4 regions of the Herbaspirillum sp. FG34 genome follow, and region 4 is predicted to be linked to each of the others. Evidence: predicted binding sites of a transcription regulator. Region 4 holds the regulator's gene; each other region holds the start of a gene.
The links. Region 4 encodes LexA, which represses DNA repair genes until DNA is damaged. Its sites were predicted from a motif close to ACTGTATNNNNATACAGT; they were not measured.
Positions count from the first base shown of each region.

Region 1 (7,307 bases), on a different contig from region 4:
CGGCAGCGTCACCGCTACCAGCCAGCTGGTGCCGGGCACCGAGGAAAAGGCTTTGATTTCACTGACCCCATTGGCCGCCACGTCCACGCCATTGCCGCGGTATCCCTGCTGCAGGGCCTGGTCCATCAGCTTGTCCTGGCCCACGGGAGGCAAGCGGGTATAGACCAGGGCCTCGTCACTGGAGGCGATGATCAGGCGCTGGTTGGGTGCAATGAGCAGGAAACTGCCGGTCGGCCCCAGTCTGGCCCGTTGCAGGTGATCGAGGAAGCCCGGCGCAGTCAGTTCGGTGCTGCCGCCCAGTACCCCCACGATCCGGCCCTCGGCATTGCGCAGCGGCGTCATGATCGCAAGGATGGGTTTGCCGCTGGCCGGGCTGGTCAGGGGCGGGCAGATCACGGTGGCGCCCCGCATGACGCGTTCGAAATCGGGGTACCCGGTCAGCGACAGGGCGCGGCGGCCATTGAGCGTGGGGTAGTCGACGACGATCATGCCGTTGGTGTCGGCCACGAAGAGTCCTTGCGCAAACAGCGGCTGCAATTCCTGGTGCTCCTGCAGCCAGGTGTACAGTCCTGCGCGGTCTGCCGGCATCGACGCCGGCAGGTGCCGGGCCAGGCGTTCCAGGTAGTGCGCCCGCTCCTGTACGCGGTACCCGATGTCCTCGGCCAGATAGCTGGCGATGGTGCTTTGCTGGTCGGCTGCGACCTGGGCTTGTTCCTTTTCCAGAAAGTCGATCAGGATGTAGTAGCGCATGAAGGCGCTGACCACGATCAGCAGGAGGCCGAAGAGGACGAGTCGAGACACCAGGCTGCAATGGATGCGCTTGAGCTTCATTCAGGGATTTGATGTTGTTGTTTTTGCTCGGAGCGCCCTTGTTGCCCACTTCCTTCAAAATTGCCCGGAAGTCGCTCCAAGCCAATATTGTGCCACTGCAATGTGGTGCCGGTGCTCTTTTTTTAGCTATTGCCGGGCTGCAATCCTTGCAGGGCAAGGCTTTGCCCGCGTGCGCAGCCCGCCTGGCTCGACGAGGGGCCTGTCAGGGTTTCAGGCGGGTTCCGCATGTTCCACCATCAGTTGCACGCTGGTCTTGCCGTTGTATTCGTTGGCATCCAGCCGGAAGGCGACCTGGGCATGGTCGGGCAGGGCATCGGTATGGCCGAACCAGATGGCGTCATACTTGCGCCCCCCCTTTTCCAGTTGCAGCTTGAGGTGCTTGTCCTTGAGGATGCGCTGGCTGAGCACGCGGAAATGGTCGCAGAACACCGGCGGGGCAAAGCCCTGGCCCCACACTTGCTGGTCCATCAGGCTGATGAATTCCACCGAATAGTAGCTGTCCTCGAGTTCGCCATCGGTCTCGATGACGCGCTCCAGCTGGTTTTGCGTGAGCCAGTCGCGCCCTACCGCCTCGAAAGCCTGCGCAAAGGCATCGAAGGCTTCAGCATGGATGGTCAGCCCGGCCGCCATGGCGTGGCCGCCGAACTTGGTCATCACCGAGGGGGCATGCTTGGACACCAGATCGAGCGCGTCACGCAGGTGGAAACCGGCGATGGAGCGGCCCGAGCCCTTGATGAAACCTTCATCTCCCGGTGCGAAGGTGATCGTGGGGCGGTAGAACTTGTCCTTCAGGCGCGAGGCCACGATGCCGATCACGCCCTGGTGCCAGGAGGGATCGAAAACGGCGATGGTGCGCCGGTCGGCCGGGTTGAAATCGTCCAGCAGCAGCAGGGCGGTGTCCTGCATGCCGGCTTCGATGTCGCGCCGTTCGCGGTTGATGGCGTCGAGTTGCTGGGCGATGGCCCAGGCACGGCCTTCGTCATCGGTAGTGAGGCATTCGATGCCCAGCGACATGTCGGCCAGGCGGCCGGCCGCGTTCAGGCGCGGGCCGACGGCAAAACCGAGGTCGAACGGAGTAGCGCGGCGGGCCTCGCGGCCGGCGGCGCGAAACAGGGCGGCGATGCCGGGGTGCATCTTGCCGCTGCGCATGCGCTTCAAGCCCTGCGCCACCAGGATGCGGTTGTTGGCGTCCAGCTTGACCACGTCGGCCACGGTGCCCAGGGCCACCAGGTCGAGCAGGCTGTCCAGCCGTGGCTGGGTCTGGGCATCGAAGAGGCCGCGCTTGCGCATCTCGGCGCGCAGCGCCAGCAGCACGTAGAACATCACGCCCACCCCGGCCAGGTTCTTGCTGGGGAAGCCGCATTGCGGCTGGTTGGGATTGACGATCACGCGCGCCTCCGGCAGGGCGTCGCCGGGCAGGTGGTGGTCGGTCACCACGACGTCGATGCCGCGCCGCTTGGCTTCGGCCACACCATCGATGCTGGCGATGCCGTTGTCGACGGTGACGATGATGTCGGGATTCTTCTCGCGCACGGTCAGCTCGACGATCTCGGGCGTCAAGCCGTAACCGTATTCGAAGCGATTGGGCACGATATAGTCGACCTGCGCACCCAACAGGCGCAATCCGCGCAGGCCGACGGCACAGGCGGTGGCGCCGTCGCAGTCGTAGTCGGCGACGATGACCAGCTTCTTGCGCGCAGCGATGGCGTCGGCCAGGTAGCTGGCGGCGGCATCGATATGCAGCAGGCCGGACGGGGCGATCAGGGCATTGAGCTCGCTGGCCAGCTCACGTGCGGTGGACAGGCCGCGCGCCGCATAGACACGTGCCAGCACCGGGTGCACCCCTTCGGCGATGAGTTGCTCGGCCTGGGTGATGTCATAGGAGCGGGTGGTGACGCGTATCATGCCGACAGCCCCGCCAGTGAAGGTTTGTGCCAGAAACGCCGCAGCGCGCCACGGGTGACCGTCACTTCCAGGCTGCGATCCGCGCCGCTCAGGATCAGATTGAGCGACTCCAGGCTTGCTGCCCGCAGCGATACCAGCAAGGGTGCCAGCCAGTCGCGGTCCAGGTGTTCCAGGTGCTGCAGCCAGAGACCCCATTCCTCGGCCAGCGCGGCTTCGGCCAGGGCATCGAGCACCAGCAGGCGGTGGCCGCTGCCGCGCACGAGCTGGGCCGCGCCCCCATCGATGCGCTCCTGCCCGAAGGCGCGCAGCCAGCCACGCAGGCCGAAGCGTTCGGTGTAGATGTCCTGCGCCAGCACGCCGGCATCGGCGCCGCCCCAGATCCAGATCGAGTTGATGGCCTTCTGGCCGCGCATTTCGCGCTGTTCGTTGAGGGACTCGGCGAACCATTGCATCTGCACTTCGTTTTGCAGCTTGCGCCAGGCCAGCTCGCCCGGTCCTTCGGGCATCCAGATATCGACATTGCGCCCGCTGGCCGCCGAAGGGGTGGAGGTGCGCAGGCCGGCCCAGGCATCGGCCCGGATGAACCAGGTACGGGCGTCGCCATAGACCAGCTCATGGCCGATCTCGGTAAAGAGCGGCAGGGCGGCGTCGAACAGGCGGCGCGATTCGTCCTCCTCCAGTTGCAGCTGGCCGATGTCGGTCAACACCAGATGATCGCGGGCCACGTGGATGTGGGCCGGATGCAGCACGAACCAGTGGCCGGCGCTGGGCGCGTGGCCCAAGCGCTGCATCAGCGCGCTGGCGGCAGCCGGGCTGCAATCCTGGGCGGCAGGCGGCAGGCCGAAGCGTCGGGCCAGCCAGTGTTCATGCGGCAGGGCGCGTGAAAACGGATCATGCGCCTGGCGCGCCACGGCCTTGCCCCGGCCCAGCAGCATGGCCAGTGCCGGCGCCTGGCACTGGCGCAGCAGGTCGCGCGCCAGCTCGGCCGGGGGCAGGGCGAAGGGGATGAGGATGTCGAGTTGATTCATGGGGCGCTATTTTAGCGGCTGGCGCGCCGCTTGGCCCCGTCGACTGCACAAAGCTTCACTTCAAGGCAGTGTCATTGCTTGTTCCAGGCGTTTTTGGCGCGCTGTCGTACCAGCATGCGTACGCTGTCGGGCATGGGCGTGCGCGCGCCATTGGTCTCGGCCGAGAACCACAGGCTGTCCTCGAAGAAAGGCAGCATGCGCGGCGTGATGAAACGGCTGCGGATGCCGTTGATGTGGCGCTCGCCCTGCGCCGTCTGCTGGGTGATGTAGAAGCGCTGTGGTACCACCAGGTGCAGATACTCCCTGGCGCGTGTCATGGCCACGTACAGCAGACGCCGTTCCTCGGCGATCTCGGCCTCGCTGCCGGTGGCCAGGTCGGACGGAATGCAGCCGTCGACCACATTCAGTACATGGACCGAGCGCCATTCCTGGCCCTTGGCGGAGTGGATGGTGGAGAGCGTCAGGTAATCTTCGTCGCGATAGGGCGGGCCGGAGAAATCGCTGCTGGCCTCGGGCGGGTCCAGGGTCAGTTCGGTGAGGAATTTCTCGCGCGAGGCATAGCCCCTGGCCAGCGCGGTCAACTGCTCGAGGTCGGCGGCGCGGGCGTCGGCATCCTCGTAGCGTTGTTCCAGCTGCGGCAGGTACCAGTCGCGCGCGGCCTGGAGGTCGGTCGGCCAGGTCGCGCTGGCGCGACGCATCAGGTCATAGGTGTCGGCAAAGGCCTGCCATTGCAAGGCGATGCCGGAGGGCGCGCTGAAGTTCAGGAGCGCGTCGGTCGGGTCGCTGGCACCGGCCATCAGGTCCAGCACCTTCCTGGCGGTAGCGGGACCGACCCCGGGGATCAGTTGCAGCGCCCGGAAGCCCGCCATCCGCCCACTGGGATTGTGGGCCAGGCGCAGCAGGGACAGCAGGTCCTTGATGTGTGTGCTTTCCAGGAACTTGAGGCCGCCGAACTTCACGAAGGGAATGTTGCGCCGGACCAGTTCCAGTTCCAGCGCCGCGCTGTGGGTGGCGGTACGGAAGAGCACCGCCTGCGACTTCAGCGTGAGTCCTTCTTCCCGATGCGCCAGGATGCGGTTGGCCACCCAGCGCGCCTGTTCGGCCTCATCCGGGATCACCACCAGTTGCGGCTTCTGCGAGGAAGGCTTGTCGCTCCAGAGCTGCTTGAGGTGCCGCTCCGGCGCATCGGCGATGACCGCATTGGAGGCCTGCAGGATGGGCTGCGTGGAGCGATAGTTCTGTTCCAGCGTCAACAGCCGCGCCGACTGCGTGAACAGTTCGGGAAAGTCGAGGATGTTGCGCACCGTGGCGCCCCGGAAGGAATAGATGGACTGGGCATCGTCGCCTACGGCGGTCACACCGGCGCCATCCGGTTTCATCCTTTGCAGGATCTCGGCCTGCAGGCGGTTGGTGTCCTGGTATTCATCCACCAGCACGTGGTCGAAGCGCGCGCCTGCCGACTGCGCGATCACTGGGTCCGAGAGCATGTCGGCCCAGAACAGCAGCAGGTCGTCGTAATCCAGCACATGCTGGGCTTCCTTGGCCTCCACATAGCGGGTAAAGAGTTCGCCCAGCAGCCTTTCCCATTCCCGGCACCAGGGGAACTGGGTTTGCAGCACCGTGCCCAGGTCTTGCCGGGTATTGACCGCACGTGAATAAATGGACAGGCAGGTCGCCTTCAGCGGAAAACGCTTGTCGGTCGAGGACAGCCCCATCTCATGGCGCAGCAGGCCGATCAGGTCTTCCGAATCGCCGCGATCCTGGATGGTGAAGTCTTCTTCCAATCCGATGACGGTCGCGTACTCGCGCAGCAGACGCGCGCCGATGGCGTGGAAGGTGCCCGACCAGGGCAGTTGCGGCGGGCTGTCGGCAGGCGCGAGCCCCAGGACCTGTCGGATCACCTGGCCGACGCGCCGGCCCATGTCGGCGGCCGCCCGGCGCGAGAAGGTCAGCAGCAGGATGCGCTGCGGGTCGGCCCCATCGAGGATCAGTCTGGCGACGCGGTGCGCCAGGGTATTGGTCTTGCCGGTACCGGCGCCGGCCACGATGAGCAGCGGCAGCTGCTGTGCCGGCGGAAGCTTGCTGCCGTGCTCGACCGCCTCGCGCTGCTGCGCGTTCAGGCGCGCAAACGGATCGCGCTCGCCGCTGGGCGGGCTGCTGGTGTCGGGGACGTCCTGGGCGAGTTCGGGTGGCATGGTGCGGGAAATCCGGAGGGGCGAGGGGGCGCAAGCAGATACTGTATATATAACCAGTTCATGATGCAACATCAGGAAGTGCTTTTATATGAAGTCACTGAGCGCGAACCTCTGCCGTGGAAGTGAATCTATAGACATCACGGCGGGCGACCGACGGGTCAGGCGCGAGCAGGCGGCTGAGGGCCAGGGATGGGCCGTCGGTCCAAACTGTGGCAAACTTCGCGCTTTGTCTTCGCCCGTGTTGGCGTGCGGCCGGAGCATTGCGCCCCTAGCCTGGGGCGCGAGGCGACTGGTGGCACATTGTGCAGGCCCTCTCCCGGAGCAATTTTGAGTCTGATTAAAAACCTGCCGTTCGAATGGCTGGTCGGTATCCGCTACACGCGGGCCGGCAAGCGCAGCGGTCGCAACAGTTTCATTTCCTTCATTTCCCTCATTTCCATGGCCGGCATCGGGCTGGGCGTGGCCGCGCTGATCGTCGTGCTGTCGGTGATGAACGGCTTCCAGAAGGAGGTCCGTGATCGCATGTTGTCGGTGCTGCCCCATATCGAGGTGTTTGACGCTTCCGGTGCCATGCACGACTGGCAGGCCGTCGCCAAGCAGACCTTCCAGAACCCGGAAGTTCTGGGCGCGGCGCCCTACGTGTCCGGTCAGGGCATGATGACGCGTGACGACAACCTGCGCGGCGTCATGGTGCGCGGCGTGCTGCCCGAAGAAGAGCGCAAGGTGTCCGACGTGGCCGGGCAGATCAAGCAGGGCAGTTTCGATTCGCTCAAGCCCGGCGAATTCAACATCGTCATCGGCGGCGAGCTGGCGCGCGGCATGCGCGTGGGCCTGGGGGACAAGGTCACGCTGATCGTGCCGCAGGGGCAGGTGACCCCGGCGGGCGTGCTGCCGCGCCTGAAGCAGTTCACCGTAACCGGCATCTTCGAGGCCGGCCATTATGAATTCGACTCGTCGCTGGCGTTCATCGACATCAAGGATGCCGAGACCCTGTTCCGCATGGATGCCCCTACCGGCGTGCGCCTGCGCATCCGCGACATGCTGCAGGCCCCGGAAGTGACTCAGCAACTGGCCCACACTCTCACCGGCGACCTCTACCTGCGCGACTGGTCGCAGCAGAACAGCAACTGGTTCGCGGCCGTGAAGACCGAAAAGCGCATGATGTTCATCATCCTCGCCCTCATCATCGCGGTGGCGGCCTTCAACCTGGTGTCCACGCTGGTGATGACGGTGACCGACAAGCAGGCCGACATCGCCATCCTGCGCACGCTGGGGGCCTCTCCCGGTTCCATCATGAAGATCTTCGTGATCCAGGGCGCACTGGTGGGCCTCATCGGTACGGCTGCCG
Region 1 is NZ_JBMDJS010000002.1:387,178-394,484, reverse strand. Features, by position in the region: gene ACODSZ_RS03865 (diguanylate cyclase domain-containing protein) at 1-831, opposite strand, end outside; gene recJ (single-stranded-DNA-specific exonuclease RecJ) at 1,042-2,736, opposite strand; gene ACODSZ_RS03855 (hypothetical protein) at 2,733-3,764, opposite strand; gene ACODSZ_RS03850 (ATP-dependent helicase) at 3,836-5,959, opposite strand; gene ACODSZ_RS03845 (lipoprotein-releasing ABC transporter permease subunit) at 6,287-7,307, shown strand, end outside.
Region 1: the regulator LexA is predicted to act here: its motif matches at 6,000-6,017, upstream of ACODSZ_RS03850 (ATP-dependent helicase).

Region 2 (7,307 bases), on a different contig from region 4:
GACCACGTCTACCGCCAGGCCATCACCAGCGCCGGCACGGGCTGCATGGCAGCACTGGATGCACAGCGCTATCTGGAAGGCCTCGAATAAGGTAAATCAATGTAAAATGCTGCGCTGCGAGAACTCGCAACGCGACAGGCACTCAAAAGGCCGGTGACGAGTTGTCGTCCCGGCTTTTTTGTTTCACTCGAGCAATCAAACACAAGAATCATCAAGACCGAGGAAAGCATCGTGCCCTATCATTCATCTCCCTCCCGTTCCGGGCGCAGCTCGCCGGCATTGAAGGCGGTATTGGTCACGCTGGGCCTGGGTGCCGTGCTGGTCGCCTGCAGCGCTTCGCGCGACACCCCGGTGGCCGATGCCACGGCCGGCCAATGCGATGCCTCCCGCGCCGATCACCTGATCGGCGAGAACTACAGCGGCTACGTCGAACGCCAGGCGCTGGCCGAATCGGGTGCCGCCGAGATCCGCGTGCTCAAGCCGGACGATGCCGCCACCCTGGATTTCAACCCGCGCCGCCTGAATCTGCAGGTCGATCCGGGCATGGTGATCATCAAGGTCGCCTGCGGCTGAAGAGCGCGCCCGCTTCTGCTAAAGTAGCCATTCGGGGAACAATACGCTACAGGGTTGGGTGGCTGTCATGGCGACAATGAAAGATTTCTCGGCGCTCCAGGGATTGCGCCGCGATCTGCAGGAACAGGAAAAAGCGCGCGCACTGGCCCTGGCCGAGCGCCAGCGCCAGGAAGCGGCAGCCCGCGAGGAAGCCAACATCTTCCGCAACAGCATCGGGCAGGTGGCGCCCTTGCGCCCCAAGGTGGTCGACAAGGCCCTGTGTCTTCCGGAACCTCCCCTCCCCATTCCGCGCCAGCATTTGGCCGATGAACAGGCCGCACTGCTGGAGTCGCTCTCGGATGAGTTCACCATCGAGACCCTGATGGACAGCGACGAAAATCTCAGCTTCGCCCGCCCCGGTGTGGGCATGGATGTATTGAGCAAGCTGCGTCGTGGCAACTGGGTGATCCAGGCCCAGTTGGACCTGCACGGCTACCGCCGCGACCAGGCGCGCGAGGCCCTGGGTGAATTCCTGCGCCAATCGCGCCGCCGCGGCCTGCGCTGCGTGCGGGTGATCCATGGCAAGGGGCTCGGTTCGGTAAACAAGGAACCCGTACTCAAGCACAAGGTACGCAACTGGCTGGCGCAGAAGGATGAAGTGATGGCCTTTTGCCAGGCGCGCGCGGCCGATGGCGGCGCGGGAGCACTGGTGGTGCTGCTGCGCTCCAGCGAGCGGGCCTGACTACCGCGCCTGCGGCATCAGCCCGCAGACAAATGGTCCAGCATGGCCACGATGGCCTCGAAATGCGGCCGTGCGGCGGCGTCAGGGCTCAGACAAGCCTGGCGCACACCGGCCAGCGCGGCTCGCTGCTTCTGGCCCGCCTCATCTTCCGGCTGGCCATGCGCCAGCAACTCTTCCAGCAGACAGCCATAGGCCCGCACTTCCATGGCCTGCACACCCCAGGCATGGGGCTGTTCGACATCGTAGAACCAGGCCGCACCGAAATCGCCGAGCAGGGCTTCACCCTCCCGATGCAGGATGTTGTGACCGTAGAGGTCGCCATGCACGATGCCCTGCGCATGCAGGTGAGCTGCTGCCGAGGCGATATCGCGTGCAATGACGAGCACCTGGCTCCAGGTCAGCATGAAGCCTTGCGCATAGACATCGCGCGTACAGGATTGCAGGTCAGGCGGGCCGGCCAATACCTTGAAATCGCGATCAATCAGCGGCATGACCAGTCCCTGCACCGCTTGCGGATGACCTTGCAATCGCCCCAGCACGGGAATCAGCCCGCGATGGCGGCCGGCCATGATGCAGGCCGCCATCTCGCGCTCGGGCAGGCCGTCGCTGGTGACGGCCCCCTTGAAGAGCTTCAGCGCCACCGGCTGCGTCTTGTTCGCGTCCTTCCAGCGAGCGGCGTAGATCACGCCGGAAGCACCCTCGCCCAGCTTGTCGGCCAGTTGCAGATCCTGCCAGTGGATTGCCGCCACCTGAGCATGGCGGTCTGCCGCTTCTTCCACCGCCGCGCACCAGGCATTGCCGGCCATGGCCAGCCAGCTCAGACGCGGCAGGGTCAGCAGCCAGTGTGGAAACGCCTCCAGTGTATTGGCCGACAGGCGCAACAGTTCCAGATGGCGGCAGGCCGCCAGTTCCGATGGCAAGGTGCGCAGGCGGTTCCCGGCCAGCATCAGCTTTTGCAGGCGACTGCATTGCCCGATGCTGGCGGGCAGCCGGGTGATGCGATTGTCGGTCAGCACCAGCCAGCGCAGCGAAGGCGGCAGCGATCCGGCGGGGACGTGTTCGATGCGGTTGGCCTTGAACCCGATCATTTCCAGCGCAGGACAGCGCCCCAGCACGGTTGGCAATACGGTAAAGGCATTGTCGGAACAGAACACGATGCGCAAGCGACGCAAGCGCGGCAGGTCGTCGGGCAAGGCAGCCAGCGCGTTGCCGCTCAGGTCCAGAATCTCCAGGGTTTCAGCCAGTGTGAAGATTTCTGGCGGGAATTCGCGCAGGCCGCACGACAGAGACAGGCGGGTAATGCCTTTCAGGGCGCCGCTGCGCAATTGTTCCAGGGTGTGCATGCAGAGAGGTGAAGAAAAACGTCAGAAAGCGCGGAGTTTAACAGTGCCCGCCCGGCCCTTCAGAACAGATCCAGCTGGGCATCGCCTGGTGATCTGCCGGACCTCGCCTGCGGTCGCCGAAAACGGCTGGCATCCAGCGTGGCAAAGGCCCGGTTGCGGTGATCGATGCCGAGCCGCCGGCTGGCCTTCTCGAAACGCTGGTGCAGCAGGTCGGCCCAGACGCCGGTGCCACGCATGCGGGTGGCGAAGTCGGCGTCGTAATCCTTGCCGCCGCGCATGTCCTGGATGCGGTTCATCACCCGCGCCGCCCGGTCGGGGAAGTGCGCCTGCAGCCACTGCCGAAACAGCGGGCTGACTTCCCACGGCAGGCGCAGCACGATGTAGCCCGCTTGCCGCGCACCGGCGTCGACGGCGGCTTCCATCACGCGCTCCAGGTCTGGTTCGGTCACGAAGGGAATCACCGGGGCAATCGATACGCTGACCGGAATACCCGCCTCGGCCAGGGTACGAATCACCCGCAGCCGCCGCGCCGGGCTGGCCGCGCGCGGCTCCAGCGTGCGTGCAATGGCGGCATCGAGCGTGGTGATGGTGACCGCGACGATGGCCTGCCCCTTGGCGGCCATGGGGGCCAGCAAGTCGATGTCGCGCTCGATCAGGGAAGACTTGGTAATCATCGCCACCGGGTTCTCGCAATCGTGCAGGATCTGCAGGATGCGCCGGGTCAGTTGGTGCTCGCGCTCGATGGGCTGGTAGGCATCGGTATTGATGCCCACCGTGATGGTGTCGGGTTCATAGGACGGCTTTGCCAGTTCGCGCAGCAGCAGGTCGGGCGCATTGCGCTTGGCGACCAGCCGGCTTTCGAAATCCAGACCGGGCGAGAGGCCCAGATAGCTGTGCGAAGGCCGTGCAAAGCAGTAGATGCAGCCATGCTCACAACCCCGGTAGGGATTGAGCGAGAGCGAGAACGGCAGGTCCGGCGAGCTGTTGCGGCTGATGATGGAGCGCGCGTCTTCCTCGGTGACGATGGTCTTCAGGCGCGGCGGCTCGTCATCCTCCATCACCTCGGCTGCAAGCGGCTCGACGGCGGCAAAACTGACCGCCTGCCAGCCATCATCGAACTCTTCCCGCGCCACCGATTCGTAGCGCCCGCGCAGATTGGTGACGGCTCCCCGCCCCTTGCGCGCGACCTGGTTGCGATGGACGAAGGTTTCCGGCGTGAGGGTGGCGTCATCCTCGCCAGGAGGCGCAGGCTGGTCAGGAAAAGGCCGGGCAATGCCCTGCGGGAATTTGGGGAAGGAAGCCAAGGCAAGCTCAACGATACTGTATATATGAACAGTATTTTGCCTTCACTTGGGGCGCACTGCAAATGCTGTTTCAATTTGTCCGGGTGCCGCATTAATCGGTTATGCTTGTTCACCCTCAGCTTCCCATCAGCGAAGAAAGCGACCACAAAGGGGGAACAAGGACCACCCGAGGTCCCAAGGAGACAAGGATGCAATACCAGGCAAACCGGCACGCTGCCGGTGCATTGCTGGGCGCCTCGCCCCTGGTGCAGTCCGGCGCCGATGCGCTGCTGGATCTGCAGGCTATCGAACGCTCGCACCAGCGCAGCTCGTCCTACGGCATCACGCGCGGCCAGCGCCCCGATCTGGACGCGCTCTCGCGCGCCGACCTGGCGCAGACGCTGGAAGCCAACCAGGCCCTCTCCGGCCACGCCCGCCCGGTCATGGAAACCCTCTACGACCAGATCCGCAATACCCACAGCATGGTGATCCTGTCGGACGCCGAAGGTACCATCCTGCACACCCTGGGCGACAGCGATTTCCTGGCCAAGGCCGACCGCGTGGCGCTGGGTCCGGGTGGATGCTGGTCGGAACAATTGCGTGGCACCAATGCCATCGGTACGGCCCTGTTCGAGCAGAAGCCGACCACCGTACATGCCCAGCAGCACTATCTGGATGCCAACCGTTTCCTGACCTGTTCAGCCGCCCCCATCTTCGACCATCGCGGCCAGGTGCTGGGGGTGCTGGACGTCTCCGGCGAATGCGGCAGCTTCCACAAGCACACCATGGCGCTGGTACGCATGTCGGCGCAGATGATAGAAAACCACCTGCTGGCCGGCAGCTTCCCCGATTGCATCACCCTGCACTTCCACAGCCGTGCCGAATTCGTCGGCACGCTGGTCGAAGGCATCGTCAGCTTCACCCCGGGCGGACGCTTCCTGGCGGCCAACCGCAGTGCGCAGTTCCAGTTGGGGCTGACGCTGGCGGCGCTGCAATCGCATACCTTCGCATCGCTCTTCGGGGTACCGCTGTCGCTGCTGTTCGAGCACCATCGCAAGGCCGCCCCGGGCTTGCTGGAGCTGTGCCTGCACAACGGCATCCGCATCCATGGACGGGCCGAACTGCGGCTGCGCGACCAGCATTTCCAGAATGCGCGCGAAGCCATCATCGATACGCCGCACACGATCCCCGCCGCCCGCCCGGCGCCCGTAGCACGGCCTCATGCAGGCCCGCCGCGTCCCGGACTGCAGGCACTCGATACCGGCGACGCCCGCATGAGCGCCCTCATTGCCAAGTTGCGCAAGGTCATCGACCGCGATATTCCCATCCTCATCACCGGCGAGACCGGTACCGGCAAGGAATGGCTGGCTCAGGCCATCCACCGCGAGAGCGCGCGCTTCCGGGCCACGCAAACCCGGACAGGCGCAGCGCCTTTCGTGGCCGTGAATTGCTCGGCCATTCCGGAGAATCTGATCGAGGCCGAACTGTTCGGCTATGAAGACGGCGCTTTCACCGGTGCGCGTCGCAAGGGAGCGCTGGGCAAGATCGCCCAGGCCCAGGGCGGCACCCTCTTCCTCGATGAGATCGGCGACATGCCGCTGGCCCTGCAAGGCCGCCTGCTGCGGGTCTTGCAGGAACGCGCGGTGACGCCCCTGGGCAGCCAGCGCGTCATCCCGGTGGACTTCGCGCTGGTGTGCGCCACCAACCAGCCACTGCGCGAGATGGCCGCGCGTCATGCCTTCCGCGAAGACCTGTACTACCGTATCAACGGCTTGCAGGTGAAGCTGCCAGCTCTGCGCGAACGCAGCGACCTGGTCGGCCTGATCGAGCGCATTCTGGAGCAGGAAGGCGGCGCCGACGCGCCGCGCTTCGATACCCAGGCCCTGGCCCTGCTGCAGGCCAGCCGCTGGCCGGGCAATCTGCGGCAGCTCTCCAACCTGATCCGCACCGCCCTGGCCATGGCCGAGGGCCAGGCCTGGATAGGGGTGGAACACCTGCCAGATGACTTTCTGGAAGAGGCGGCGCCCGTGCAGGCGGCTTGCGAGATGCCGGTACACATGGCATATGAAGAAAAACGCGAAAAATCGCTCTCCATGCACGACAGCGAATGGGCTGCCATCGAGCGCGCCCTGCGCACCCATGACGGCAACGTCAGCGCCGCTGCCAAGGCGCTGGGCGTGTCGCGCAATACGCTCTACCGGCGCTTCAAGTCACGCGGGCACTGAGCGGCGCCAGCGCGTCGTACTCCTCATCGGTAAACAGCCGCGAGCGCGTCAGGAAGCGCTTGCCGCTGCCGTTCTCCAGCGAGAACATGCCGCCGTTGCCATTGACCACGTCAATGATCAGTTGCGTATGCTTCCAGTATTCGAACTGGTCGGCGCCGATGTAGAACGGCACGCCATCGATCTCTCCCAGATGCACATCGGTATCACCCAGCGTGAAGTCGCCGGCGGGATAGCACATCGGCGCGCTGCCATCGCAGCAACCGCCGGACTGGAAGAAGATCAATTCACCATGCCGCCTCTTCAACTGACGCAGCAAGTCCACCGTGGCCTCGGTGGCCGTTACCCTGGGCAATGCCTTCATCGCCATTCTCCTGTCGGATCTACCATAAAAGCGGCGCCGGCCGCGGGGAGGCGGACCGGCGCCGAAGCTGCCTTGCTGCAAGGAGTCAAACGAAGATCACGCGATCAGAAGAAGCCCAGCGCCTTGGGGCTGTAGCTGACCAGAAGGTTCTTGGTCTGCTGGTAGTGGTCCAGCATCATCTTGTGGTTTTCACGGCCGATGCCGGATTGCTTGTAGCCACCGAAGGCCGCATGCGCCGGATACAGGTGATAGCAATTGGTCCATACGCGACCAGCCTGGATCTCGCGACCCATGCGGAAGGCACGCGTGCCATCGCGGGTCCACAGACCCGCGCCCAGGCCGTAGAGGGTGTCATTGGCGATGGACAGGGCTTCTTCCTCATCCTTGAAGGTGGTCACCGAGACGACGGGGCCGAAGATTTCTTCCTGGAAGATGCGCATCTTGTTGTTGCCCTGGAACACCGTGGGCTTGACGTAATAGCCCGTGGCCAGGTCGCCGCCCAGTTCTTCACGTCCGCCGCCGGCCAGCACCTTGGCGCCTTCCTGCTTGCCGATGTCGATGTAGGAGAGGATCTTTTCCAGCTGCTCCTGCGAGGCTTGCGCGCCGATCATGGTGCTCTTGTCCAGAGGATTGCCCTGCTTGATGGCGGCCACGCGCTTCAAGGCACGTTCGATGAAGCGCTCGTAGATCGATTCCTGCACCAGCACGCGCGAAGGGCAGGTGCAGACTTCGCCCTGGTTCAGCGCGAACATGGCGAAGCCTTCCAGGGCCTTGTCGAAGAATTCGTCATCCTTGTCCAGC
Region 2 is NZ_JBMDJS010000006.1:263,017-270,323, reverse strand. Features, by position in the region: gene trxB (thioredoxin-disulfide reductase) at 1-90, shown strand, start outside; gene ACODSZ_RS10605 (I78 family peptidase inhibitor) at 232-573, shown strand; gene ACODSZ_RS10600 (Smr/MutS family protein) at 641-1,294, shown strand; gene ACODSZ_RS10595 (leucine-rich repeat-containing protein kinase family protein) at 1,312-2,637, opposite strand; gene ACODSZ_RS10590 (PA0069 family radical SAM protein) at 2,697-3,941, opposite strand; gene ACODSZ_RS10585 (sigma-54-dependent Fis family transcriptional regulator) at 4,130-6,145, shown strand; gene ACODSZ_RS10580 (DUF779 domain-containing protein) at 6,126-6,506, opposite strand; gene adh (aldehyde dehydrogenase) at 6,611-7,307, opposite strand, start outside.
Region 2: the regulator LexA is predicted to act here: its motif matches at 3,957-3,974, upstream of ACODSZ_RS10590 (PA0069 family radical SAM protein).

Region 3 (7,307 bases), 190 kb from region 4:
GTGGCGCGGCCTGCTGTACCTTGTCCGCGCCCAGCCGCGCTACCAGCAGCTCCAGCAGGCGCTGGTGATCCTCGGCACTGCCGCCGGGCTCGGGGAAGAGCATCTCGCTGGCGGCTTGTCGGCTTTCCAGTTCATCGGCGGCCAGACCCAGGGCGATGGCCGGGGCGGGCAGTAAAGAGCGGGCCAGTTTTTCCTTGACCAGGGTGTGCAGATGGTCTTCCTGCCAGGCCGGTACCGATAGCGCCACCTGCAATTCGGTAGGAGGGACCGCCTGGCGTCCGCGTTCATGTTCCAGCCACAGACGCAGTTTCTTGATGGCCAGCTGACGCGCGGCCAGCCAGCCGGCCAGTTGCGCCAGCAAACCCTGGGCATAGGCGACCAGGACGTCGGTCTGCTCGATGCGGTCCGGCAGCTCCACCCGGGCCTGGAAGCTGGGTGGCGCCACGATCCAGTCATGGACTTCGGGGGCAGCGCCATAGGCCCGGTCCAGCATGAGCAGCAGGTCCTTGCCGCAGCGGCGCTGCAATCCGGCGCGGGGCAGGCGCCGCACCTGGCCGAGCTGGCGGCAGCCCAGTCCGTGCAGCCATTCCAGATGGGGGCGCGCAGCGCTGAGCAGTACTACCGGCAGCCGGTCCAGGCGCCGTTGCAGGGATGTCGGGCCCAGGGTGCGCACGTAGCCGTAGCGTGCCAGCAGCCAGGCCCCGGTCGCCGTGACGGCGCAGGACAGGATGGCCGACAGGCCCAGCCGGGCGATGGTCACGCGGATCTTGCGGCACAAGGCGCGGATGCCGCCGAACAGGCGCAGGCTGGCGCCCACCTCCAGCAGGATGCACGCCTCTGCGGCCAGCGTGACCTGCGGCGTGTATTGCAGCAGGGCCAGGGCGGCCTGCTGCAGCGTGGTGTCTTCGCGCAAGGTGTCGCGCTCGTGCAGATGGGCCTCGGGAGCCAGCAATTGCACGCCGCCGCGCCGCATCCCTTCCTGCACGCCCAGCCCCCGCGCCGGCGCTGTCAGCGCGGTCACGCGGTCGCGCTCGAAGACCACGGCGGGGGCCTCATCCAGCCAGTTCGGACGGAAGACTTCCAGCGGCAGCAGTGGCAGGTGTACGGCGATCCACAGGGGAGACATGGCGTTGCAGATTCGGTGAAGGCAGCAAAGGGAGAAACAGGCTCTGTTCGCGCAGGGGGCCGCGACGCTTGAGAAAACCGATCTCCAGTCCGTCACGCGCCGACTTGAGCGTCAGCCGCAGGGGCGCGGGTGAAGGTTCGCGGGCGCAGGACAGGGGCCGCAGCATGAAGAACAGGGTCTGCCCGGCCTGGGCCGCCCCATGCAGGCGCCGCAGCAGGTCGTGGTCACCCTTGCGCAGGCGCGGCTGCCACATCAGCAGGACCTGGCAACTGTCGGCCCGCAGCACCTGCTCGGCGGCCCAGCAGGCATCGGCCGCATGAGCGGCCTGCAACTGCAGCAGTCGTGCGGCCTCCACCCCCATCTGCGCCCAGCCGGGCGCATTGATCGGGTGCGGCGCCTGCAGCAGCACAATGCGCTGCGCGCGCGTCCGGTGCTGGTCACTGGTCGGTGGACGCGCCAGCACCGGGCGCAACAGGCGCAGTTCGCCGATGCCGTCCTGCGGCAACAGCAATTCGATCAATACGCCGGGTGGCCAGCCACGTTCGGGCAGTTCGGCATCGAGCGCTTCAAAACCGCTGGCGATCCCGCGCGCACCTCCTCTTGCCAGCTGGGAGGCCAGCCAGAGCGAAGGGTGGATGATTTCCGGAGTGCGAACCGGAGAGGCGGATGTCAACATGAAATGAACGGGAGGACGCTGAATGCAGGAAAAACAAATGACTGTATAAATATACAGTAAAATTTTTGAGGTGTGACAAAAACTGTCTTCACGTCATGAGCCATGAGCCATCAGGAAAATGAAATTTGCTTCAGGCAATCTCTGCAAATGTCATCAATCCCGAAGATCGATATCCAAAACACAAGCTCATCTTCAAGTTTTCCTACATGTCTGACGGCCATTGCTGACATGGGCTGGGGAGCTCTTCCGATAGTGAGTATCGGTGAGGCTTTTTACACTGCAGACGTGGACAAGAAGTTGGGTTGCCACCCACATGCTCGCGCAGGGCAGTAGGGCGGGTGGATGGCAAATGTCTGCTCCATTCGATCCATTCGATCATCCAAGACAAGGAGTCACACATGGCAAATTCAGAGAATCCGGGCAACAGCAATCGCGGCTTTGCCGCCATGGACAAGGAGAAACAGCGTCAGATCGCCAGCATGGGAGGCAAGGCTGCCCATGCCAAGGGGGCGGCGCATGAGTTCAGCTCGGCCGAAGCCCGGGAAGCCGGACGCAAGGGTGGCCTGAACAGCCATGGTCGCAAGAACGCTGCAGCGGCAGCGGCGGCAGCGCAGAATGGCAGTAGCGGCAACGGCGCCGCGAGCTCTGCTCCAGCGCAGATGCACCAGAGCACACCGCAAGAGGGCAATGGCGCCCTCCAGCAACCCCAGCAGTCGGACAGCACCCCGCAGCAGCAAGGCTGAAAGGAAAGAACCCGGCCGCCTCAGGCAGCGGGCGCAGTACGGTGCAGAACATCAAAAAATATCAAAAAATATCAAGAACAGGGCCCAGGCTCGTACCGTCAGTGCAAGAAGCTGATAACAAGAAAACGAAAGGCGCGGACAGCGCCTTTTTTGTTGTTTCTGCCCGCAGAGGGCCGGTTGCGCCTCAGTGCCGCGCCAGATCATCCATCATCGGCACCAGCGCCAGCAGGAACAGCCCGGCCGCCAGCGGCATGGTCGCCACGAAACCCAGGGCCTTGAAACCGAAGGCCCCGGTCACGCCCCCCAGGAAGAACATCAACAGCAACGAGGACAGCAGCATGAACTTGCGTCGTGCGCCGGGCACGGGATCTTCCGCCATCGCTTCGCCGGGCTGGCGCGGCGCCAGGGTCCAGTAGCACATCTTGCCGATCTCGATGCCGATGTCGGTCACCAGCCCCGTGACGTGGGTGGTGCGAATCTCCGAGCGGGAGATCTTGCTGATCATGGCATTTTGCAGGCCCATCACGAAACACAACAGGGCCGCCGTGACCGGCACGAACAGCAAGCGGTGATTCTCCAGGTTGGAACCCAGGATGCCGAAGCACAGCAACAGCATCGCCTCCAGCATCAGCGGCATGGCATATTCGCTGTGCAGGCCACGGCGCCTTGCCCAGTTGATCATGATCGCCGAACAGGCCGCCCCCAGCAGGAAGGACAGCAAGGCACTGGCGCCGGCCACCAGCAGCAGGGTTTCCCCCAGCACCAGGTTGTCGGCCAGCGAGGAGACAATGCCCGACATGTGAGACGTGTATTGGCCCACCGCGAGAAAGCCCCCGGCATTGACGGCGCCGGCGATGAAGGCCAGCGAGCGCCCCAGGTGGCGGTTGGAGAGGTCGGTGCGCGCCGGGCTGGTGAGGCGGCGCAGGTAATCGATGGGCATGACGGATCCAGACGTAGAGGCAAGCACACCAGGCGGCAGCATCCCCAGGTCGCCGGTTCGTCGCGCTCACGCTGGAGAGGGAGTCGCTTGTCTTCGCCCATTCCTGCGCAGATCGACGGTGGCGTCTTGCTGCCTTTGCCTTCAGTGTTTCTTATGCTGACAAGAATACTTCTTCCTGGCCCGATGCGGTGAAGGATGCAGCAATGCCTGACCTGTGTCAGGGGGGGCGGGTGTTGTTGTCGGGGGCGATGAACAAAAAAAAGACCGCCTGGGGGAGGCGGCCTGAGGGGGAGGGATATAAGACGCCGAGGATCGGGGGAATCTTCGGAGAATTTCTGCTTATGAAAACGACTCGTGGGGATAAACCGATGGGGGATGGACTGTATTCATGACATGACGGAGGGGGACGTTCATGTCGGAATGTGAGGTCCTCGGTTTCGAGTACGTTGAAGACATGGTAGCGGTGCGCTGCAAAAAAGAGCATCGGACAGTGCCCAATTAATGCGTAGGAAAACGCCTACACCGCAAGCGCTCCCATGCCGCCCAAAGCCGCACCGGCTCTAGTCATGGCCGATATTGACCTGGTGCATGTCGGCATTGCGCACCTCCGGCAGTTCGTAGTCGCCAGATGGCGACACTTGCGGCGCCGGACGCACCGGCGCTGCCGGCAGCGAAGCATGATCGGCGTATCCGCCCATGAGGATGCGGTCAAGCTGTTCCAGAAGTCCTCCAAGCAAGCGCAAGACCCGGATGTGAAGAACTTCGCCACCAAGACCCTCCCGGGACTGCAGGAACACCTGAAAATGGGCCGCGAACTGAAGCTGAGTATGGATGCCGCCAAGAAACAAGCGAATGAATGAGTGACATCTTCTTCAGTCAACCGTGCGTCGCAAATGAAATAAAACTTCCTTTGCGACGCTGATCGACTAAGCTGAAGGCAGCCCTGCTTCCGTCCCTTCGTCATGACGTCCCCCACGCCCCGTGCGCCCTGGAGACTTGCCATGAAACACTTCGCCAGATCTGTCCAACAGCAGCAAGCCGGTCATTTCATGCCGCGTGTCGCCAAGCTGGACAAGCACAAATATGTCGCCTACATCGATACCCGGATCGATGAACTCTGGCACATGGATCTGCACGACCTGGGCACACAACCAGTGCGCATCTGCAAGAAGCGCAAGGCGGCAGAGAAGGCCGCCCTGGCCTTGCTGGCCGAGGCCATGCACAGGTACCAGGGAGAACAGACAAGGTAGCTCGCCCACGCGGACCAGCCTGCGGGCAGGCATTCCAGATGGTCTTGGTGCCGTCCGGCTCGAACCGGGCGGCCTTGCTGTTTCTACGGCATCCGGATTTCAGCCAATTCCTTCACGCTGCATGGTCTGGCTTCATGCGAAATCCGGCGCCAGCCCAAAAAAATCGAGGGGAGCGCCCCTCGATTCCTCATTTTCCTTCATATCGCCTTGAATCCACCCTTAGCCATCGCTTTGCGCCGATTCTCCGTGGGCCACGGCAAAGGCTTCATTTTCATGATCGGGCGGCGCGGCGGGAGCACGGCCCTTGTCGGACAGTTGCGGCTTGCCGCTTGCCGTTGAGGCAGAAGCGTCCGTGGCACTGCCGACGGGCTGCTGGCGCTGTTCACGGCGCTGCTGCTCATCCAGCAGTTTCATGAATTCATTGTTGAAGGCCGCAATATCGGCGGGTTTGCGCGAGGAGACGAAGTTTTCGTCCCGCACCACCTCCTGGTCGACCCATTGGCCGCCGGCATTCTTGAAGTCGTCCTGCAGGCTGGGCCAACTGGTGACCGTGCGGCCCTTGGCGATACCAGCCGAAATCAGCAGCCAGCCGCCGTGGCAGATGGAGGCGATGGGCTTTTCCGCGTCGTTGGCGGCGCGCACGAAATTACGCGCCTCGGGCAAGAGGCGCATGGCGTCGCCGTTGACCACGCCACCGGGCAGGAGCACGGCAGAATAATCGGCCGGGTTGGCCGCATCCAGGCGCCCATCGACACTGACGACCTCGCCCTTGTCGACATGCTTGAAGCCTTGCACGCTGTCACTCTTGTCGGAGAGGATGTGGACGGTGGCACCGGCAGCCTCCAGGGCCTTCTTCGGTTCCAGCAGTTCGGCCTGCTCGAAGCCGTCGGTCACCAGGACGGCGACTTTCAACTGGTTGTAGCGATTGCTCATCATGCTTCTCCCTTCAAAAAAGAAAGGCGGCCGGCATGCACCGGCCGCCCCTGCAAATGGGACGGGCGGACAGGAATCAGCCCGCTTTGGGTGTGTTCTGCTTGACCCGGTGGCTGTTCTGATGGTCGTCCCTGGCCTTTTCCATCTCGGGGGCCTTCTCGATGCGGGTGATGTTGGAGGTGGCTACCGGATCACTGCCAGGAAAGCTCATCTCATTGGCTTCATCCAGGGCCACTTCGGACGGGGTGTCGTACTGGTTGGGACGATGATTCTTGTCGGATTTGCTTGCGCTCATGCTGTTCTCCTTCTGTTCTGATGGACAGGGCCGAGCTCTGCATCAGTGGGTGCGGCCCGTGAAAGACAGCTTACTGCGTGCGCCTTTGCCTCCCTATAAGCGGGCGGCGCAACCGTACGTAAGAATGCGCGAGGCGGCCGGGACTCAGGGCCAGGGCGCCGGGGTGACCTCTTCGAATTGCCCCGGCTGTGCACTGGCTGCGGGAATGCCGTCGGGTTTGCGGCCCGGGTGCAGCATGCTGCCGGTAATCAGTTCCAGCTCGCGTTCGGCGGCGATGAAGGCACTGTCCTGCAGCGGCTGATCGGTCACCGGCCAGTGCGCCATGGCCCAGCGCTTGTAGTCCTCGAAGCGGGCGCGTAGTTGCGCTGCGTATTGCTCTCGTTGCTGTTCGATGGCGTTCATGCTCATCCTCCCTGCATGGCAATGAGGCTTTCCTTGACCTTGGCCAGGCCGAACCGCCAGATTTGCTCCATCTTGATGTGCGGCATGACCGGCAGTTCTGACGGATCAATGAACACATCCAGTACTGCCGGGCCGGGCGCGGCCAGCAATTGCTGCAGGCTTTCCTGCAACTGCTCGGGCGTGCGGGCGGTAAAGCCCTGGCCGCCGCAGGCGCGGGCGAAGGCGGCGAAGTCGGCATTGGGGAATTCTGAACCTTCGAAGGCGGGCAGGCCGGCTTCTTCCATCTCCAGATGCACCAGGCCCCATTCGCGGTTGTTGAAGACGATCACCTTCACCGGCAATCTGTGCTCCACGCTGGTCATGAATTCGCCCAGCAGCATGGTGAAGCCGCCATCACCCACGGCCACGATCACCTGCCGTTCACGGTCCAGGGCCTGGATGCCGTTGGCCTGGCCCAGGGAAGTGCCGACCGCTGCATTGTTGAACGAGGCCAGCAGGCGTTGCTGGCCACGCTGGCGGATCCAGTTGCCGCACCAGAGCGTGACCACGCCGGTATCGATGACGAAGCGGGCATCGTCCTCGGCCAGGTCGCTCACGGCACGGGCCACGCTTTGCGGTTTGATCTTCTTGTGATGGCGCTTGATCTCGGCGGCGTTATCGAGCTTGCTGTTCCAGCGTTCGCGGTCGGCATTGGTCTTTTGCAGGAAACTGCCATCGGTCTTGCCCTCGACCTGCTCCAGCAAGGCCTGCACGGCCGGACCGACCGAGCCGGTGATGCCCAGCGTGACCGGGGCGCGGCGACCCAGCACGAAACTGCGTTCGTCGATCTGGATTACCTTGGAGCGGGTGGGCAGGAATTCCGAATAGGGATAGTCCGAGCCCAGCATCAGCATCACCTCGGCCGCATGCAGGGCATCGGTGCCGGGCGCGCCACCGATGAGG
Region 3 is NZ_JBMDJS010000004.1:88,074-95,380, reverse strand. Features, by position in the region: gene ACODSZ_RS06615 (Y-family DNA polymerase) at 1-1,126, opposite strand, end outside; gene imuA (translesion DNA synthesis-associated protein ImuA) at 1,053-1,802, opposite strand; gene ACODSZ_RS06605 (KGG domain-containing protein) at 2,201-2,545, shown strand; gene ACODSZ_RS06600 (YoaK family protein) at 2,730-3,485, opposite strand; partial or broken gene ACODSZ_RS06595 (DUF4142 domain-containing protein) at 4,151-4,345, shown strand; gene ACODSZ_RS06590 (hypothetical protein) at 4,487-4,735, shown strand; gene ACODSZ_RS06585 (type 1 glutamine amidotransferase domain-containing protein) at 4,955-5,671, opposite strand; gene ACODSZ_RS06580 (hypothetical protein) at 5,745-5,963, opposite strand; gene ACODSZ_RS06575 (hypothetical protein) at 6,108-6,365, opposite strand; gene ACODSZ_RS06570 (thiamine pyrophosphate-binding protein) at 6,368-7,307, opposite strand, start outside.
Region 3: the regulator LexA is predicted to act here: its motif matches at 1,843-1,860, upstream of imuA (translesion DNA synthesis-associated protein ImuA).

Region 4 (7,307 bases):
ATGGCCGCACGCATGACGTGGTCGGCATCGGATTCCAGGCGGTCGATTTCCTGGCAGATCGCCAGGATCTGGCGCGAATTGTCCATGTTCGACAGCAGGCCCACGGCCGCCTGCACCTTCTCGGCGCAGGACAGGCACAGCTCGGCCAGGCGCTTGGCCTCCGGCGTGATGGACTTGATGTCGTACAGCGAAATGGTCTGGGCAGCGTCTTCCAGCAGGTCCAGGATATCGTCCATGCGCGTGATCAGCTGGTGGATGTCATCACGGTCCAGCGGCGTGATGAAAGTCTTGTGCAGCAGTTCGATGGCATTGTGCGTGATCTTGTCGGCTTCCTTCTCGACGGCTTCAATGGCATGCACACGGATTTCGAGGTCATCGAAATTGGTCATCAGCGCTACCATTTCCTTCGCACACTTGACCGCCAGCTCTGCATGCTGATTGAAAAGGTCAAAGAATTTGCCTTCAGTCGGCATCAATCGTCCAAACATTTTTCTCTCTCATCAATGGTTAGCGCCCGGTTCAAGCGCCGTTTCGAACCGGCCTGCGGCTGCCCCCATGGAAGCCGGTATCCCGCCCTGCCGGTCCTGCACGAACGGCCTTGGGAGCCGTCCGCCTTGCATGCCACGGGCGCCCAAAGGCTGCCCGTGATCCTCCGGCGACGCACCTGACCGGCGCGTCGCCCATGGCCTCAGTCGCCGCCGTAAGGCTGCGCCAGATTGCCGATATAGTTGTCGTACTTGGTATACATCCCCAGGAAGGACAGGCGAATGCTGCCGATGGGGCCATTACGCTGCTTGCCGATGATGATTTCCGCCGTGCCCTTGTCGGGCGAGTCCGGATTGTAAACTTCATCGCGGTAAATGAACAAAATGACGTCCGCATCCTGCTCGATGGCACCCGATTCGCGCAAGTCGGACATCACGGGACGCTTGTTGGGACGCTGCTCCAGCGAGCGGTTCAGCTGCGACAGGGCGATCACCGGACAATTGAGTTCCTTGGCCAGGCCCTTCAGGCTACGCGAGATTTCCGAGATTTCGGAGGCGCGGTTTTCGGAAGAGCTGCCGCCGTTGCCGGACATGAGCTGCAGGTAGTCGATGATGATCAGGCCCAGCTTGCCGCATTGACGCGCCAGGCGGCGCGAACGTGCGCGCAATTCGATGGGCGACAGCGCCGGGGTTTCATCGATGTAGAACTGAGCATCGTTCATCTTCTGGATGGCGTGCGTCAGCCGCGGCCAGTCCTCGTCGAGCAGGCGGCCGGTACGCAGGCGGTGCTGATCCAGCCGACCGACCGAACCCAGCATACGCATGGCCAGCTGGGCCCCGCCCATTTCCATGGAAAACACGGCCACCGGCAGACCCGACTCGATGGCCACATGTTCGCCGATATTGATCGAGAAAGCGGTTTTACCCATGGAAGGACGACCCGCGACGATGATCAGGTCACCCGGCTGCAGGCCGGAAGTCATCTTGTCCAGGTCCATGAAGCCGGTGGGTACGCCGGTGATGTCGCTGGAGCTGTCGCGGTTGTAGAGTTCGTCGATGCGTTCGACCACCTGCGTCAACAGCGGCTGGATTTCCATGAAACCCTGGGAGCCACGCGAACCTTCTTCGGCGATGGCGAAGATCTTGGATTCGGCCTCGTCCAGCATGGACTTCACATCCTTGCCCTGCGGATTGAAGGCGTTACCGGAAATTTCGTCGGCCACCGTGATGAGCTTGCGCAGGATACCGCGATCACGGACGATCTCGGCATAGCGGCGGATGTTGGCAGCAGAAGGGGTGTTTTGCGCCAGCGCATTCAGATACACCAGGCCACCCACCTCTTCGGCCTTGCCGCTGGTGGACATGGCTTCATAGACGGTGATGACGTCAGCCGGCTTGGTGCTGTTGATGAGCTTGACGATGTGCTCGAAGATGATGCGATGGTCGTAGCGATAGAAGTCGTCAGCGCTGACGAAATCGGCAATGCGGTCCCAGGCTGCGTTGTCCAGCAGCAGGCCGCCCAGCACCGACTGCTCGGCCTCGATGGAGTGTGGCGGCACGCGGAGCGCATCGATCTGGGGATCGGAGGACTCCTTCTGGCCACGGAAAAATTCTGGATTGCCGCGGGACGATTCTTTCATGGCGCGCATTATAACCTGCTGATGTGAAGCCGTAGGTCAGGCCGAACGTTTTTGCACGACCTGCCACTTCATATGAACGAATGCCATATGAAGCCCCCGACATCCCGGCGGATCGCGACGACCGCCAGCGGGACGCCGGAGGCAAAGACAATAAAAAAGCCAGGCGAACCCGGCTTTTCCATTGCAAAACGAATTGCAGCAAACAGGCGTATTACGCTTGCTCGCCCTTGACTGCGATGGTGACGTCGACCACCACGTCGGTGTGCAGAGCCACCGACACCGGGTGTTCGCCAACGATCTTCAGCGGGCCGTTGGGCAGACGCACTTGCGACTTTTCGACGGCGAAGCCCTTCTTGCCCAGCGCTTCAGCGATGTCGAAGTTGGTCACGGAACCGAACAGACGACCGTCAACACCGGCCTTCTGAGCGACTTCCACGGTGGCGCCAGCCAGCTTTTCGCCTTGGGCTTGAGCGGCGGCCAGCTTCTCGGCAGCGGCCTTTTCCAGCTCGGCGCGCTTGGCTTCGAATTCAGCGATGGCTGCATCGGTAGCGCGGCGGGCCTTGCGTTGCGGGATCAGGAAGTTGCGTGCGAAACCGTCCTTGACGCGCACGACATCACCCAGACCGCCGAGATTCACGATTTTTTCCAACAGAATGACTTGCATGTTTTTCTCCTATTTCTCGACGCTGATTAGGCGTTGTGCAGATCGGTGTACGGCAGCAGGGCCAGGTAACGCGCGCGCTTGATGGCGGTGTCAACTTGACGCTGGTAGTGGGCCTTGGTACCGGTCAGGCGTGCCGGCATGATCTTGCCGTTTTCCTGGACGAAGTCCTTCAGGGTGTCCACGTCCTTGTAATCGACCTGTTCAACGCCAGCGGCGGTGAAACGGCAGAATTTCTTGCGCTTGAACAGCGGGTTTTGCTGTTGACGCTTGTTTTTCAGCTTGCTTTTATCGAACTTTTTACCGAATGCCATGGTTGGCTCCTGTATCTAAAAATTGGGTAAGGTCTGTTTGGCTACCTTGCGTCTTCAATCCGACGCGACCGGGCCAAAATCAACGATATGAAACACGACACTCTTGCTGTTGCGATTCCTGCGGGCCAGAAAGCCGGTGAACCGGAAGACTTCCCCCAGTGCCGCCTTGTTGAGGGCACCGGAGATTTCCCCTGCTGCCAGCGCTGCGATCTCGAATTCGACCTGACGCTGCATGCCAGCTTCCATCTGTTCCGACTGATGCTGCAACCTGGCAGTGACAATCGGGATACCGGCCGGCGTGTAACGTAAAACATCACGTTCTGCCAGGCTGGCGATGACTTGAAACTGGTTCACTCTCCGCGATGTTCGCAGCGCTTAAGCTGCCGGTGCTTCGGTACGGCTCTTGGCCGCGTCTTCCTTCTGCACTGCCTTCAGGATGGGGGAAGGACCGGTTTCGGCCTTCTTCATCTTGACGGTCAGGTGGCGCAGGACGGCGTCGTTGAACTTGAAGCCGGTTTCGATTTCAGCCAGCGTTTCGCTGTCGACTTCGATGTTCAGGCAGACGTAGTGAGCCTTGGCCAGCTTCTGGATCTGGTAGGCCAGTTGACGACGGCCCCAATCTTCGACACGGTGGACCTTGCCGCCGCGGGTGGTGACGATGCCCTTGTAACGCTCGATCATCGCCGGCACTTGCTCGCTTTGGTCCGGGTGGACGATAAATACGATTTCATAATGACGCATGTAGACTCCTTATGGACTTATTGAAGACGCCCACCCCGGCGTCAAGACGGGTGTGGGAAGAGGAAAACCCGAGATCATACTAGCTTTCGCCCACCAGGGCAATGTCTGAGCCCACAAACGCCGCCCCGGCGGTGAGATCGAGCGGTCAGCGCGCCACACTTTCCGACTTGGCGGCATCAAATCTCATGTGTCTGCCTATATATATGCAGGAGAAAGATTGCCTTTTCCGCCTCGCAAAGTGCATGTTGCCGTTGACACAAGGATTGTACCTGTATAAAAATACAGACTGTTCATCCAGACAGCCTTCCCTCCGAGAAAGGCCACCCCCATGCTCAAACTGACTGCGCGCCAGGAACAGATCCTGAACCTGATCAAGAACGCCATCGAGAACACCGGCTTCCCTCCCACGCGCGCAGAGATCGCCGCCGAATTGGGCTTTCGCTCCGCCAATGCGGCCGAAGAGCATCTGCAGGCCCTGGCCCGCAAGGGGGCCATCGAGATTTCTCCCGGCACCTCGCGCGGCATCCGCCTGCGCGAGTCCGGCGCGCTCCCAGGATCCGTGGCAGCGCGACAAATGGCCCTGCCCCATCCGGCGCTGATGCAGCTGAGCCTGCCACTGATCGGACGGGTGGCGGCGGGTTCGCCCATCCTCGCCCAGGAACATGTGGAAAAGACCTACCAGGTCGACCCGGCCATGTTCCCGGCCAAGCCGGATTACCTGCTCAAGGTGCGCGGCATGTCCATGCGCGACGCCGGCATCCTCGACGGCGATCTGCTGGCAGTGCGCCGCGCCGATCAGGCGCGCAACGGCCAGATCGTGGTGGCCCGCCTGGCCGATGAAGTCACGGTCAAGCGCTATCAGAAGACCGGCAGCGTCATCACCCTCTTCCCCGAGAATCCGGAATTCGAACCCATCATCGTCAAGCCGGAAGAAGACCAGTTCGCCCTCGAAGGACTGGCCGTCGGATTGCTGCGCAGCTGGAACTGATCCCCGGGGCAGCCCACCGCCCCGCACCAGGCGAGCAGGCCGCAAGCCGCTCCAGCAGGCTGCGCGCCGTCTCTTGCTGCATCAACCTCCGCCTAAAACGGAGGTTTTTTGCTTTCTATTCAGCTCTTCGCAAGTGACGGGTTGCGCATATCATGCCTGCTGGATAGCTATGTCCGGCGCCAGCGATGCGCCCAACCAAGAGGACCCCTTTCGATGTCGACGCGCAAGAGCAGCAACAAGCACGGCAAACCCGTTCCGGCCCCGGCCGCCGCCAAGGCCAACCTGCAGGATCTGCTGGATGTCCGCAAGAGTCTCGATCTGCTGGACAGTCGCCAGACCGAACAAGCCAAGGCCATCTGCGTGGCCGTTCTCAAACGCGACCCGGAACTGGTTTTCGCCAATCACGCGCGCGGCCTGATCGCCACCCAGGAGGGACTGCACCCGGAGGCTGAGCACTATTTGCGCAAGGCCTTTGCGGCCGATCCCGCCAATGCCGAATACCTCAGCAACCTGGCCGCCGCCGTGCTGGCACAGGACCGGGTGGACGAGGCCATCAAGCTGTACGAGCAGGCCATTTCGCTAGACCGGGAAAACCGGGCAGCACGCATCGGCCTGGCCAATGCGCTGCACGAAAAGAATGACCCGGAAGCCTCCATTGCCTACTTCGAGGACGCAGTCAAACGGGAGCCGGATGCTCCCGGCCCCCTGTCCCACCTCGGTCGCGCCCTGGTCGAGGCCAAACGCTACCAGGAGGCGGTGGCCACGATTCTCAAATCGCTGGAACTGGACATCAGTTTCGCACCCGGACATACCGCCTTGGGCGAGGCGTTTTACGGCATGGAGATGTACAAGGAAGCACTGGAATCGCTCAAGACGGCCATCCTGCTCGACCCTCAAGACACCTATGCCCAGATCAAGATCGCCGATGCCTATCTGAAACTGGAGAAAATCAGCGAAGCGCACGAGCACCTGCAACGCATCATCGAGATTGCCCCCAGGGATCCCAACAGCTACATCCGCCTTGCTTCCAGCCTCTTTGCGACCCAGGACCGCTTCGAGGATGCCATGCAGCTCTTCAACAAGGCCCTCGAACTGGATCCCAGGCAGGCGCTGACTTACAACAACATGGGCGCGGTCCTGCATGATCACGGCGACACCCATGAGGCCGTAGCCAACTTCCGCAAGGCATTGACGCTGCGCCCCAACTATCCGACGGCGCAACACAACCTGGCCTTGAGCCTGTTGCTGCACGGCGAACTCAAGGAAGGCTGGGCCTGCCACGAAAGCCGTCTGATCACGCGCGAGCGCGCCCATGTCTACAAGTTGATCCACAAGCTCTTCGGCATCATCCCGAAATGGGATGGAAAGTCCTCGCTGGCCGGGAAGTACATCCTCCTGATGCACGAGCAAGGCTTCGGCGACAGCATCCAGTTCCTCCGTTATGTCCGGCTGCTGGTCGCACAGGGCGCGCGGGTAGCGCTGCACGTCAAGAATCCTCTGTACCGGTTGTTCCAGTCCTTCACCCCGGAAATCACGCTCATCCGCGAAAGCGATCCGCTGCCACCCTGCGACTGCGCCTATGTGCTCATGAGCCTGCCCTACGCACTGGGAACCGATACGGTGGAAGACATCCCGGCATTCCCGAGCTATCTGGCAGCCGATCCGACCCTGGTCGAGGTCTGGCGCGAGCGCATCGCCGCCATGGGCGGCGCGGCACCCGGCAAGCTGCGTGTGGGCGTAGTCTGGGCCGGCAATCCGGAACACGGCAACGACCGCCATCGCTCCATCAGCCTGAACAAATTTGCCAGATTGTTCAGCCTGCCGAACATCGAGTTCTACTCTTTACAGAAAGGCAAGCCCACCGAAGGGCTGCGCACCCTGCCGCCAGAACAGAAGGTTCACAACCTGGGCGATCTGTGCACGGACTTCGCCGATACCGCCGCAGCCATCCACAATATGGACCTGATGATCAGCGTCGACACCTCCGTGGTTCACCTGGCCGGTGCCCTGGGCCATCCGACCTGGGCCCTGGTGCCACATGTACCGGATTGGCGCTGGCTCCAGAATCGCGACGACTCCCCTTGGTATCCGAGCATGCGCCTGTTCCGCCAGCCCGCCATCAGCGACTGGGACTCGGTCCTGACCCGGCTTGCCGACGAATTGGTCATCTTGCAACAGAAAAAAATGCAGGGATAAGACGCCCCTCTCCAGAGACCGCCCCGCTTTGTGCGCAGCACCAGCGGGGCTTTTTGTCAGCGGCGGACAAAATTTCTCAGTTTCAACAAAAAATCGCTAAAGTTTTCTGAAGTGCCGTCGAAAAACATGTGCTTGGAGTTTCAAAGCACGTAGTTTTAGGTCGGAAAGCCTTGAAAAAGATTTTTTTGCAGCAAACCCTAAACTTTTTCCAAGACTGCCCGATAAAGCAATCAACAGCGGTTGAAACGCCTGGGGCTCATGGGTAGAAGACCAAAGTTAAGC
Region 4 is NZ_JBMDJS010000004.1:282,549-289,855, forward strand. Features, by position in the region: gene ACODSZ_RS07425 (DUF47 domain-containing protein) at 1-488, opposite strand, end outside; gene ACODSZ_RS07430 (replicative DNA helicase) at 689-2,134, opposite strand; gene rplI (50S ribosomal protein L9) at 2,337-2,789, opposite strand; gene rpsR (30S ribosomal protein S18) at 2,816-3,100, opposite strand; gene priB (primosomal replication protein N) at 3,155-3,454, opposite strand; gene rpsF (30S ribosomal protein S6) at 3,476-3,841, opposite strand; gene lexA (transcriptional repressor LexA) at 4,170-4,829, shown strand; gene ACODSZ_RS07460 (tetratricopeptide repeat protein) at 5,043-7,025, shown strand.